One region of the Salinicola sp. 4072 genome, then DNA from elsewhere that is predicted to be linked to it. Evidence: riboswitches for the same ligand, from Rfam matches in the RefSeq annotation. Region 1 holds a riboswitch; the other holds the start of a gene.
What was found. Region 1 has a riboswitch for thiamine pyrophosphate ahead of R3F72_RS07160 (ABC transporter ATP-binding protein). Riboswitches for the same ligand answer to the same signal wherever they lie in the genome.

Region 1 (4,924 bases):
TTTACTGTCGAGTGCCGCCGGACGCAAGGCGAAGCGGGGCAGTGTGGCTTTCCAGGCGGCCGCGTTGAGCGGCGTATCCAGCGCCGGATCGTAGGCGATGAAACTCTGCCATGCGTCGTCCGGATGATTGATGATCCAGGATGTCGCCTCGCCGATGGCGTCCATGAAGCGTCGGTCGGCTTCGCGGTGCTGGTCCAGCGTCTCGCGATTGGCGACGAAGATCAGTTCGTCGTAGGTGGGCACGCCCTGTTCCTCGATATAGAACGCCTTGCCTTCGACCCCTTCCTGTTTCATCTGCGCCGGCTCGAAGTTACGGAAGGCACCGGTGACGGCGTCGACCTTTTCGCTGATCAGCGCCGGCGTCAGCGAAAAATTGACGTTGACCATGTCGACGTCGTCCAGGCTCAGGCCGCTGTTCTCGAGCATGGCCGACAGCAGAACCTCTTCGACGCCGCCGACTGAGTATCCGACCTTCTTCCCGGCGAGCTGGGAAAGGTCTTCGATACCGCTATCCGCGCGTACCAGCAACGCGTTCAACGGCGTCGCGATCAGTGTGCCGACGCGAACGACCGGAAGCCCCTGATCTACCTGCAAATGCAGCTGCGGCTGATAGCTGACCGCAAGATCGATCCGCCCGGCGGCGACCAGCTTGGGCGGGACGCTGGGATCGGCCGGGGCCTGAATGTCGACATCCAGTCCGCGTTTCTCGAACAGCCCGCGCTGCTTGGCGATGACGATCGGCGCGTGAACCGGATTGACGTACCAGTCGAGCATCACGCTCAGCGGAATCATCTGTGGCGGCGCCAAGGCATCTTCGTCTTCCTGCGCCAAGATCGGCGTCGCCAGGATCAGGCCCAGCAGCGCCAGGCTCATCGCCAGTCCGCGCCGCCACAGTGTCGATCGTTGGGTTGCACGTTGGGTTGCCATTGCTTGTTCCCCTGTCATTTTGATGTATTCATGAAGGCATGCATGGTTGATACGATTCGCTGGAAAGACCCGGTGTGATCTCGTTTCAAGGCCCGGATTCCACGCGATCCCGGTGCCAGGGCATCGACAGCCTCAATGCCGCATCGACGCCGAAGTAGAGCAGGACGGCAAACGCCACGAGCACGACCAGAGCGGCAAACATCAGGTCGATCTGCAACCGTGCATTGGCATTGAGCATCAAGTAGCCCAGCCCCTGGCTGGAGCCGACCCACTCACCGATCACCGCGCCGATCGGCGCCGCGCTGGCTGCCATCCGCAGCCCGGAAGCGAGCGACGGCAGGGCGGCCGGCAGTTGCACCTTCAGCAGCTGCTGGCGCCGGCTCAGCCCGAAGGTGCGGGCCAGATCGAGCCAGCCTTGTGGTGTCTGCCGCAGCCCGTCGTAGCCGGTCGACGCGACCGGAAAGTAGATGATGACCATGGCCATCAGAATCTTCGGGCCCAGGCCGTAACCGAGCCACAGCATCAGGATTGGCGCCAGCGCGAACAGCGGGATGGCCTGACTGATCAGCAATAGGGGCAGTAGCGTGCGGCGCAGGGCGCGGAAGCGAGCCAGCGCCAGCGCCGTTGCCAGCCCCAGCAGGATGCCGCCGATCAGCCCGGCCACTATCTCGATGGCGGTGATGCCGGCATGATGAGCAAGCAACGCGCGCTGTTCGATCAGCGCGCTACCGACGGCCGTCGGCGAGGGCAGGATGTAGCGTGGCACGCCGGTCAGCATCAGTACCAACTGCCAGATGGCAACAAGGACGACGAGCGCCCCCACGGGGCGAACGAGTCGGCCCGGTGCAATCTTCTCAAGCATGTGCCGACTCCTGCAGCCGAGTGACGAGCTCGGCCTGACGACGCTGCAGGTCGACATTGTCGAGCGGGCGCGGGCGAGCGCCTTCGGGCACGGGTATCGATACCAGGTGGGCGGGCTCACCCTGCAGGATCAGGATTCGATCGGCCAGGCGCAGCGCCTCGAGCGGATCGTGCGTCACCATGATTACCGTGCGGTCGGCCAGGAGCCGGCTGGCAAGGTCATGCAGCTCCAGCCGGGTAATGGCGTCGACCGCCGAGAAGGGTTCGTCCATCAGGACGACGCTGGCATCCTCGAACAGCGTGCGGGCGAGGGCGACGCGCTGGCGTTGCCCGCCGGAGAGTTCGTCCGGCCACTGGCCGGCTTTGTCGGCGAGACCGACCTGGTCCAGCAGGCGCTCGGCATGCTGGCGATCCTCGGGCTTGGGTCGCCCTCGCCAATGCGCACCCAGCATCACGTTATCCACCACGCGCTGCCAGGGAACGAGAAGGTCCTGCTGCGCCATCCAGGCGAGACGGCCCGCCAACGGCGCGCCGTCGCTGGTAGCGAGATCGAGATGATGGTTGTCAGGCAGTCTCAGGCTGGCGATCATGCGCAGCAAGGAACTCTTGCCGCTGCCGCTGCGACCGAGCAGGCAGGTCCAGCTGCCCGCATCGAACCGGGCCTGAAGCCCGTGGAACAACGGGCGATCGCCGAAGGTCAGCGAAGCCTGGCGGACGATGAGTCCGGGTGGTGGCATGACAACTCCCATCGGGGCCGGGCGAAGTCATGCGAGAACTGCTGGCATTTCCTCCGCCGGTATTAGCCGGTTCAGGTTCAAGGGTTGTGCATACCGCACTCTCAGCCCGTCGCATGGGCACCCCTATCCAGTGCCTGCGATTGTACGCCGACCATCACCGCCTGCCCACCGGCGATGATCGGACCGACACAAGGACGAAGTGCATTGACGATGCGAGACCTTGCGATCCGCGCGGATGACGAACTCACCCGGCGCATGACAGCGTTGACGGGCAAGTCGCTGACGCCGTTGGCGCTACGCTGGCCGGACAGCGCCAACTGGCTGTGGCGTAGCGAAGAGCTTTCCCCGCAGTTGCTGAAGTTGGCGAGGAGATCGCCCGCAAACGACGGTTTCTGGTGGGGTATCCAGCAGCTGTTCGGGTTCGACCGTTGGCAAGTTCCCGAGGCCCTGACCCGCGTGCCGGGGTGGCTGCCACCCCATTTGCCGATGGCGCCGCTGCCGATGACGTTCCTCGACCGGCTGCAGCAGGCGCCGCTCTGGAGCCTGCCATGGCGTCATGCCGCCCCGCCTGTAATGAGCGAGACGTTGGCCGCGCGACTCGGCGATCAACTGGCGCTACTGCACCAGGAGGCACAGCCGGGGTTTGGTCACCCAGTTGGTGACATCTCGCCGCTGTCGAGTTGGCCGGAGCGTGCTCGCGCTTTCGTGGAGAATCACCCCCGGCGCGACTGGATAGGCCACATGCCGAGCTGGCCGCAGCCCGCGAAGAGCGTCTGGTGCCTGCCGGATCTGCGCAGCGATCAATTTCTCGAAGGCGCGACGGACTGGCTATGGAGCGACTGGGAAGCGCTGGTGTGGGCGCCGCTGGAGCTGGATCTCTGCCTGCTAGAACTGCTGCTGGAAAACGCCGGCCACCGCGATGCCTTCATCGCCGCTTATGGTCGCCGTCATCCGATACCGGATCTCACCGACTATCGCCCCGGAATGCGAGCGCTGGCGGTGCTGCTGGCGCTGCATGGAGAAGGCGCCGGGGAGCGGGTGATCGCCCATCCACACTGGCTAGAAGATTAAATTTGCAGCAATTTTCGACCCCGCAAGACTTCGCCTGCATGGCATACTAGGGTCTGTTGCCGTTTCATGCACGGCCGCGCCGGAACCAGTTTTTGTGCGGGGCAAGGCGTGAGGAATGTGATTTGGTCGTTCCAAATGAATGACGAAAAATGCAGCACCGTGCAAAAACCGGCCCGGCCCTTCGGGTTGCGCGGCAAATGGCGCCATGCGGCGTTGCGGGATTGGAAAAGGGAACCACCCTTATCGGCATCCCGCGCCTGGCCTGACACCATTTGGCGCAGCAACGCGGTTCGCGCCGAAACGGCAACAGACCCTGGATCATCCCGACTCATAACCGATGGCTGAGAATTGGACTCGATCAATAGCCTGTTTCTTGTGTGTGGGGCACTGATAGCCCTCAGTATTCTGGCCAGCCGGGTGTCGTCCCGGATCGGCGTACCGCTGCTCGTTCTCTTTCTGGGCCTGGGTATGCTCGCCGGGGAGGAAGGTGTACTCGGCCTGCAGTTCGATGATTACTCTCAGGCGTTTCTGATCGGCCACCTGGCGCTGGCGATGATTCTGCTCGACGGCGGCCTTCGCACGCGCTTCCGGACCTTCCGCGTGGGGCTCAGGCCGGCACTGTCGCTGGCCACCATCGGGGTCTTCCTGACCAGCGGTATTCTGGGCCTGCTGGCCATGTGGCTAATGGATCTGACGCTTACCGAAGGCTTGCTGGTGGGGGCGATCGTCGGCTCGACGGACGCCGCAGCGGTCTTCTCCATGCTCAAGGGGCAGGGCGTCAATCTCAACGAGCGCGTGGGGGCAACGCTCGAGATCGAATCCGGTACCAACGATCCGATGGCGATCTTTCTCACCATCACTCTCGCCGAATTGCTGACCGGTGCCGTCGGAGGTGTATGGGAGACGCTGATGCGCTTCTTCCTGCAGTTCGGGCTGGGGCTTGCCGTCGGGTTGGGCGGCGGCTGGGTATCGGCCAAGCTGCTGCGTTATCTGGATCTGGCACCGGGGCTCTATTCGCTGTTGGCGCTCGCGCTGGGGTTCTGCATTTTCGGCGCCACCAGCGCTGCTGGCGGCAGCGGCTTCCTGGCCATCTATCTCACCGGTCTGATGATCGGCAACCAGCCCGGTCGCCATCTCACGCATATTCTTCCCGTCCACGACGGGCTGGCCTGGCTGAGCCAGATCGGGTTGTTCCTGGTGCTGGGTCTGCTGGTCACGCCGTCGGAGATGATCGATTACGCGATACCGAGCGCCATCCTGGCCGTGGCGTTGATCGTGCTGGCACGTCCCGTCGCGGTGGTGGCTTCGCTGGTGCCGTTCTTCAATTT
Region 2 (4,924 bases), on a different contig from region 1:
GATCTGAGGGCCAAGCCAAGCCAAGCCAAGCCAAGACGCAGACGTCGGGCGCGATGCCCGACGCCGCGAGCGGCTACACCTCTCGGTAGAGTTCGCCACCTTCGCGCCTGAAGCGTTCTGCCTGCTCCTCCATGCCGGCCGCTTTCTCGGCGGCGATTCCGGTATCGTCGCCAAAGCGTTCGCGCACTTCCTGGGTGATCTTCATCGAGCAGAACTTCGGCCCGCACATCGAGCAGAAGTGCGCCACCTTGGCGGAATCCTTGGGCAGCGTCTCGTCATGGAAGGCGCGGGCGGTGTCCGGGTCCAGCCCCAGGTTGAACTGATCCTCCCAGCGGAATTCGAAGCGGGCTTTCGACAGCGCGTTGTCGCGGCGTTGCGCGCCGGGATGCCCCTTGGCGAGATCGGCGGCATGGGCGGCGATCTTGTAAGTGATGATGCCGGTCTTGACGTCATCCTTGTTGGGCAGGCCCAGGTGCTCCTTGGGCGTGACGTAGCAGAGCATCGCGCAGCCGTACCAGCCGATCTGCGCCGCGCCGATGCCGGAGGTGATGTGATCGTAGCCCGGGGCGATGTCGGTGGTCAGCGGGCCTAGCGTGTAGAACGGCGCTTCGTCGCAGCACTCGAGCTGCTTGTCCATGTTCTCCTTGATCAGCTGCATCGGCACGTGGCCGGGGCCTTCGATCATCACCTGGACGTCGTGTTTCCAGGCGATCCGGGTCAGCTCGCCCAGCGTTTCCAGCTCGGCGAACTGGGCCTCGTCGTTGGCATCGGCGATCGACCCCGGACGCAGGCCGTCGCCCAGCGAGAACGAGACGTCGTAGGCCTTCATGATTTCGCAGATGTCTTCGAAGTGGGTATAGAGGAAGCTCTCCCGGTGGTGGTACAGGCACCACTTGGCCATGATCGAGCCGCCGCGGGAGACGATGCCGGTCACGCGCCTGGCCGTCATCGGCACGTGGTGCAGGCGCACGCCGGCATGGATGGTGAAGTAGTCCACACCCTGTTCGGCCTGTTCGATCAGAGTGTCGCGGAAGATCTCCCAGGTCAGGTTCTCCGCGACGCCATTGACCTTCTCCAGCGCCTGGTAGATCGGCACCGTGCCGATGGGCACCGGCGAGTTGCGGATGATCCATTCCCGCGTCTCGTGAATGTTCTGGCCGGTGGAGAGATCCATGATGGTGTCCGCGCCCCAGCGGATGCCCCAGGTCATCTTGTCGACCTCTTCCTCGATCGAGGAGGTCACGGCCGAATTGCCCAGGTTGCCGTTGATCTTCACCAGGAAGTTGCGGCCGATGATCATCGGCTCGCTCTCCGGGTGATTGATGTTGGCCGGGATGATCGCCCGGCCGCGGGCGACTTCGTCACGCACGAACTCGGGAGTAATCTCGTCGGGGAGATGGGCACCGAAGGACTCGCCAGGGTGTTGATGATCCAGCATCGGGTCGGTATCGAGGGTGCGGGCCTCCCGCCGGCGCTGGTTCTCGCGGATGGCGATGAACTCCATCTCCGGCGTGACGATGCCCTGGCGCGCGTAGTACAGCTGGGTGACGTTGCGTCCTTCCCTGGCCCGCCTCGGCGTGCGCTTCAGCTCGAAGCGCAGCGTCGATAGACGCAGATCCTCGGCACGAACGCGGCCGTAGGTCGAGCTGGGGCCGTCGAGCCATTCGGTGTCGCCGCGCTCGTCGATCCATTGGCGGCGCAGTTCCGGCAGGCCACGGCGGATATCGATGTCGGCAGCCGGGTCGGTGTAGGGGCCGGAGGTGTCGTAGACGGTGAGCGGCGCGTTGGGTTCGAGTCCGCTTCGGGTCTGCGTGGGCGAGAGCGAGATTTCGCGCATCGGCACCCGGATATCCGGACGCGAGCCTTCGACATAAACCTTGGTCGAGGCCGGTAGCGGCGCGATGGCGGCGCTGTCGACGCGGGCGGTTTCAGCCAGAAATTGTGGGGATTTCATGTTCGGTTGTGCTCCGTGGCATGACTTGCCAGGCATATTTGCCAAGGCTATCGGGGTCAGGCCGGCGCACAGCGCAGGAGGGGAAAACCGGCACGGGCGAGTCTTCTCTCACGCCACGGTTTCCGCTTGATCCCTACGCCGGTACTAGCCGGATCAGGTTCGTCGGGATCCGCCGTGGCGCCGTCGAATGAATCCCGGCGCAGGACGATCTCAGCCGGTTCCACCGGCACCCCGTCAAGCTGGCGACATCGTGCATCGCCACGGGCAGTCTGTGACGAGGGGCGGGCGAGGTCAAGCCGGCCGTGTGGCGGCGGTCACGGCCGGGCCTGCGAGGAGGGAACGCGTCACGGGTCGAGGGAGCGCGTTATGGATCGAGGGGGCGCGTTATGGATCGAGAGGGCGCGTTATGGATCGAGAGGGCGCGTTATGGATCGAGAGGGCGCTGGACCAGATCGATGAACGAGCGGGCCTGGGGCGTCAGGTGGTGGCGGGCATGGGTCAGCCAGACTTCGGACACGGCATCGGCATCGCTCAACGGGCGGTAGCGGACATTGTCGATCCGGATGTGCTGGAACGAGGCGGGAAGAACCGATACGCCCATGCCGGCCGCTACGAGGCTGATGATGGTGTTCGGGCCGCCGACTTCCTGCACCAGCCGGGGCGTCAGGCCACGCTTGGCGAACAGGGTGTTGAACTGATCGAGCAGGCCGGTGCCGGCAGCGGGCGAGAAATAGACGAAGGGGTGAATCGCCAGGGCTTCGAGCGTCAGCGGTAGCGCGCTGCCACCGAGCGGCCCCTGCTCGTTGACCACGGCCATCAGCGGTTCGCGAATCAGAGTGAAGGCGTCGAGACCCTCCGGCAGGGTGGCGGGGCGCATGATGCCGATATCCAGATCGCCCTCGAGCAGCGGGGCGACCTGGCGCTGGCTGTTGAGCTCGTGCATGCGCAGCTCGACATCGGGATAGCGCTGGCGGTAACGCATCAGCGTGCGCGGCAGCGTCGGGCTCAAGGGCACCGAGGTGGTGAAGCCGATACGCAGCTGGCCAGCTTCGCCACGCCCGAGCCGGGACACCAGCCGGGTGGCGCGCTCGGTTCGTGCCAGGATGTCGCGCGCCTCGTCGAGGAAGACCCGGCCGGCTTCGGTCAGCTCGACGCGGCGGTTGGTCCGGGTCAGCAGGCGTGTGCCCAGCTCGCGCTCCAGCGCCTGGATCTGCTGGCTCAGCGGCGGCTGCGAGATTCCCAGCCGCTCGGCCGCGCGGCTGAAATGCAGCTCTTCGGCCACGGCGACGAAGTAGCGCAGATAGCGCAGTTCCATTGAGTCGCTAAACCTCTCAAAAGCGTCGAATAATATATTAGAAAGCTTAATGGTGGCGGCGTAACCTACCAAGATCTAAATCAACTCGGCGCAACGGGCCGACCATGGCACTCCGGCGCCAGCCATCGTCTTCGGGAGAATCGGGTTGTCCCGCCATACCTCATCCGACATCCACAATGCCACCCAGGCCGCCAATCATCGGCTGGCGCGCGAGGCGGAAGCCGCCGAAAGCGGTTTCATCGAACGTGGTCAGCGCGGCTACCGGCCGACCATGCTGGCACTGTTCCTCGGTGCCTTTTCGACCTTCGTGCTGCTCTATTGCGTCCAACCGCTGCTACCGATCCTGTCGGACGCCTTCGGCATCGACGCCGCCACCAGCAGCCTGTCACTGTCGGTCGCCACCGGCATGCTGGCGATCGGCCTGCTGATCACTGGGCCGATCTCGGACGCGGTGGGGCGCAAGTCGGTGATGTCGGTGGCGCTATTGGCGGCGGCGGTCTGTACCCTGATTGCCGCGGCGATGCCGAGCTGGACGGGAGTATTGGTCATGCGGGGGCTGGCGGGGCTGTCGCTTTCCGGCCTGTGCGCGGTGGCGATGACCTACCTCAACGAGGAGATCCACCCGCGCTACGTCGGCCTTTCCATGGGGCTCTACATCAGCGGCAATTCGATCGGCGGCATGAGCGGACGCCTGATCAGCGGGGTCATGGTGGATTGGGTGCCGTGGCGCTGGACGCTCGCCACCATCGGCATCGTGGCGCTGATCGCGGCGATCCTGTTCATGCGCTGGCTGCCGCCGTCGAGGCATTTCACGCCGCGGGCGCTCAACTGGCGCAACGTGGTTTCCGGCTTCGCCGTGCAGTTCAAGGATCGCGGGCTGCCGCTTCTGTTCCTCGAGGCTTTCCTGCTCATGGGCGGCTTCGTCACGCTTTACAACTACATCGCCTTCCGGCTGCTGGCGGAACCCTATCATGTCAGCCAGGCGCTGGTCGGTGTGCTGTCGGTTGCCTATCTTTCCGGCACCTATAGCTCGGCCTGGGCCGGTTCCCTGGCCGACAAGCTCGGGCGTCCGCGGATCTTCTGGTTGTTCATCGCGATGATGCTGGTTGGGCTTGCGATCACGCTGTTCGAGCCCATCAGCCTGATCCTGATCGGCATGCTGGTGTTCACCTTCGGCTTCTTCGCGGCGCACTCGCTGGCCAGCGGATGGGTCGGCCAGCGCGCCAGGCAGGCCAAGGGGCAGGCGTCTTCGCTCTATCTGTTCAGCTACTATCTCGGCTCCAGCGTCGCCGGCACCCTGGGCGGGGCGTTCTGGTACTGGGGCGGCTGGAACGGCGTTGCGCTGTTCATCGCGGTGCTGCTGCTGGCGGCGCTGGCGATCGGTGGGCTCTCTCTGAGACGACTGGAGACGGCCTGACGCCGGCGTCACTCGAGAGGCAGCGCTCGAGAGGCGGTGCTCCGGGAATGCAAACGACGCGAAAACGACGAGGCCGCCGATTCCGAAAGTCAGTTCGGAGTCGGCGGCCTCGTCATCGTCGGGGCGTTGCCAGAGGAATCACTTGGCGAACAGCTGGCCCATATCCTTGAATGCCTTGAACTCCAGTGCGTTGCCGCACGGGTCCAGCAGGAACATGGTTGCCTGCTCGCCCGGCTGG

Region 2: linked by a shared signal. The riboswitch ahead of thiC (phosphomethylpyrimidine synthase ThiC) and the one ahead of R3F72_RS07160 (ABC transporter ATP-binding protein) in region 1 are both predicted to bind thiamine pyrophosphate.

Annotation. Positions count from the first base shown of each region.
Region 1 covers NZ_JAXOVV010000007.1:43,377-48,300, reverse strand. Annotated here, with positions in the region: gene R3F72_RS07170 (ABC transporter substrate-binding protein) at 1-927, opposite strand, end outside; gene R3F72_RS07165 (ABC transporter permease) at 1,013-1,789, opposite strand; gene R3F72_RS07160 (ABC transporter ATP-binding protein) at 1,782-2,525, opposite strand; TPP riboswitch at 2,557-2,660, opposite strand; gene R3F72_RS07155 (hypothetical protein) at 2,781-3,596, shown strand; gene R3F72_RS07150 (potassium/proton antiporter) at 3,945-4,924, shown strand, end outside.
Region 2 covers NZ_JAXOVV010000001.1:245,545-250,468, reverse strand. Annotated here, with positions in the region: gene R3F72_RS01095 (5-formyltetrahydrofolate cyclo-ligase) at 1-7, shown strand, start outside; gene thiC (phosphomethylpyrimidine synthase ThiC) at 74-1,954, opposite strand; TPP riboswitch at 2,068-2,198, opposite strand; gene R3F72_RS01085 (LysR family transcriptional regulator) at 2,379-3,269, opposite strand; gene R3F72_RS01080 (MFS transporter) at 3,415-4,686, shown strand; gene R3F72_RS01075 (VOC family protein) at 4,825-4,924, opposite strand, start outside.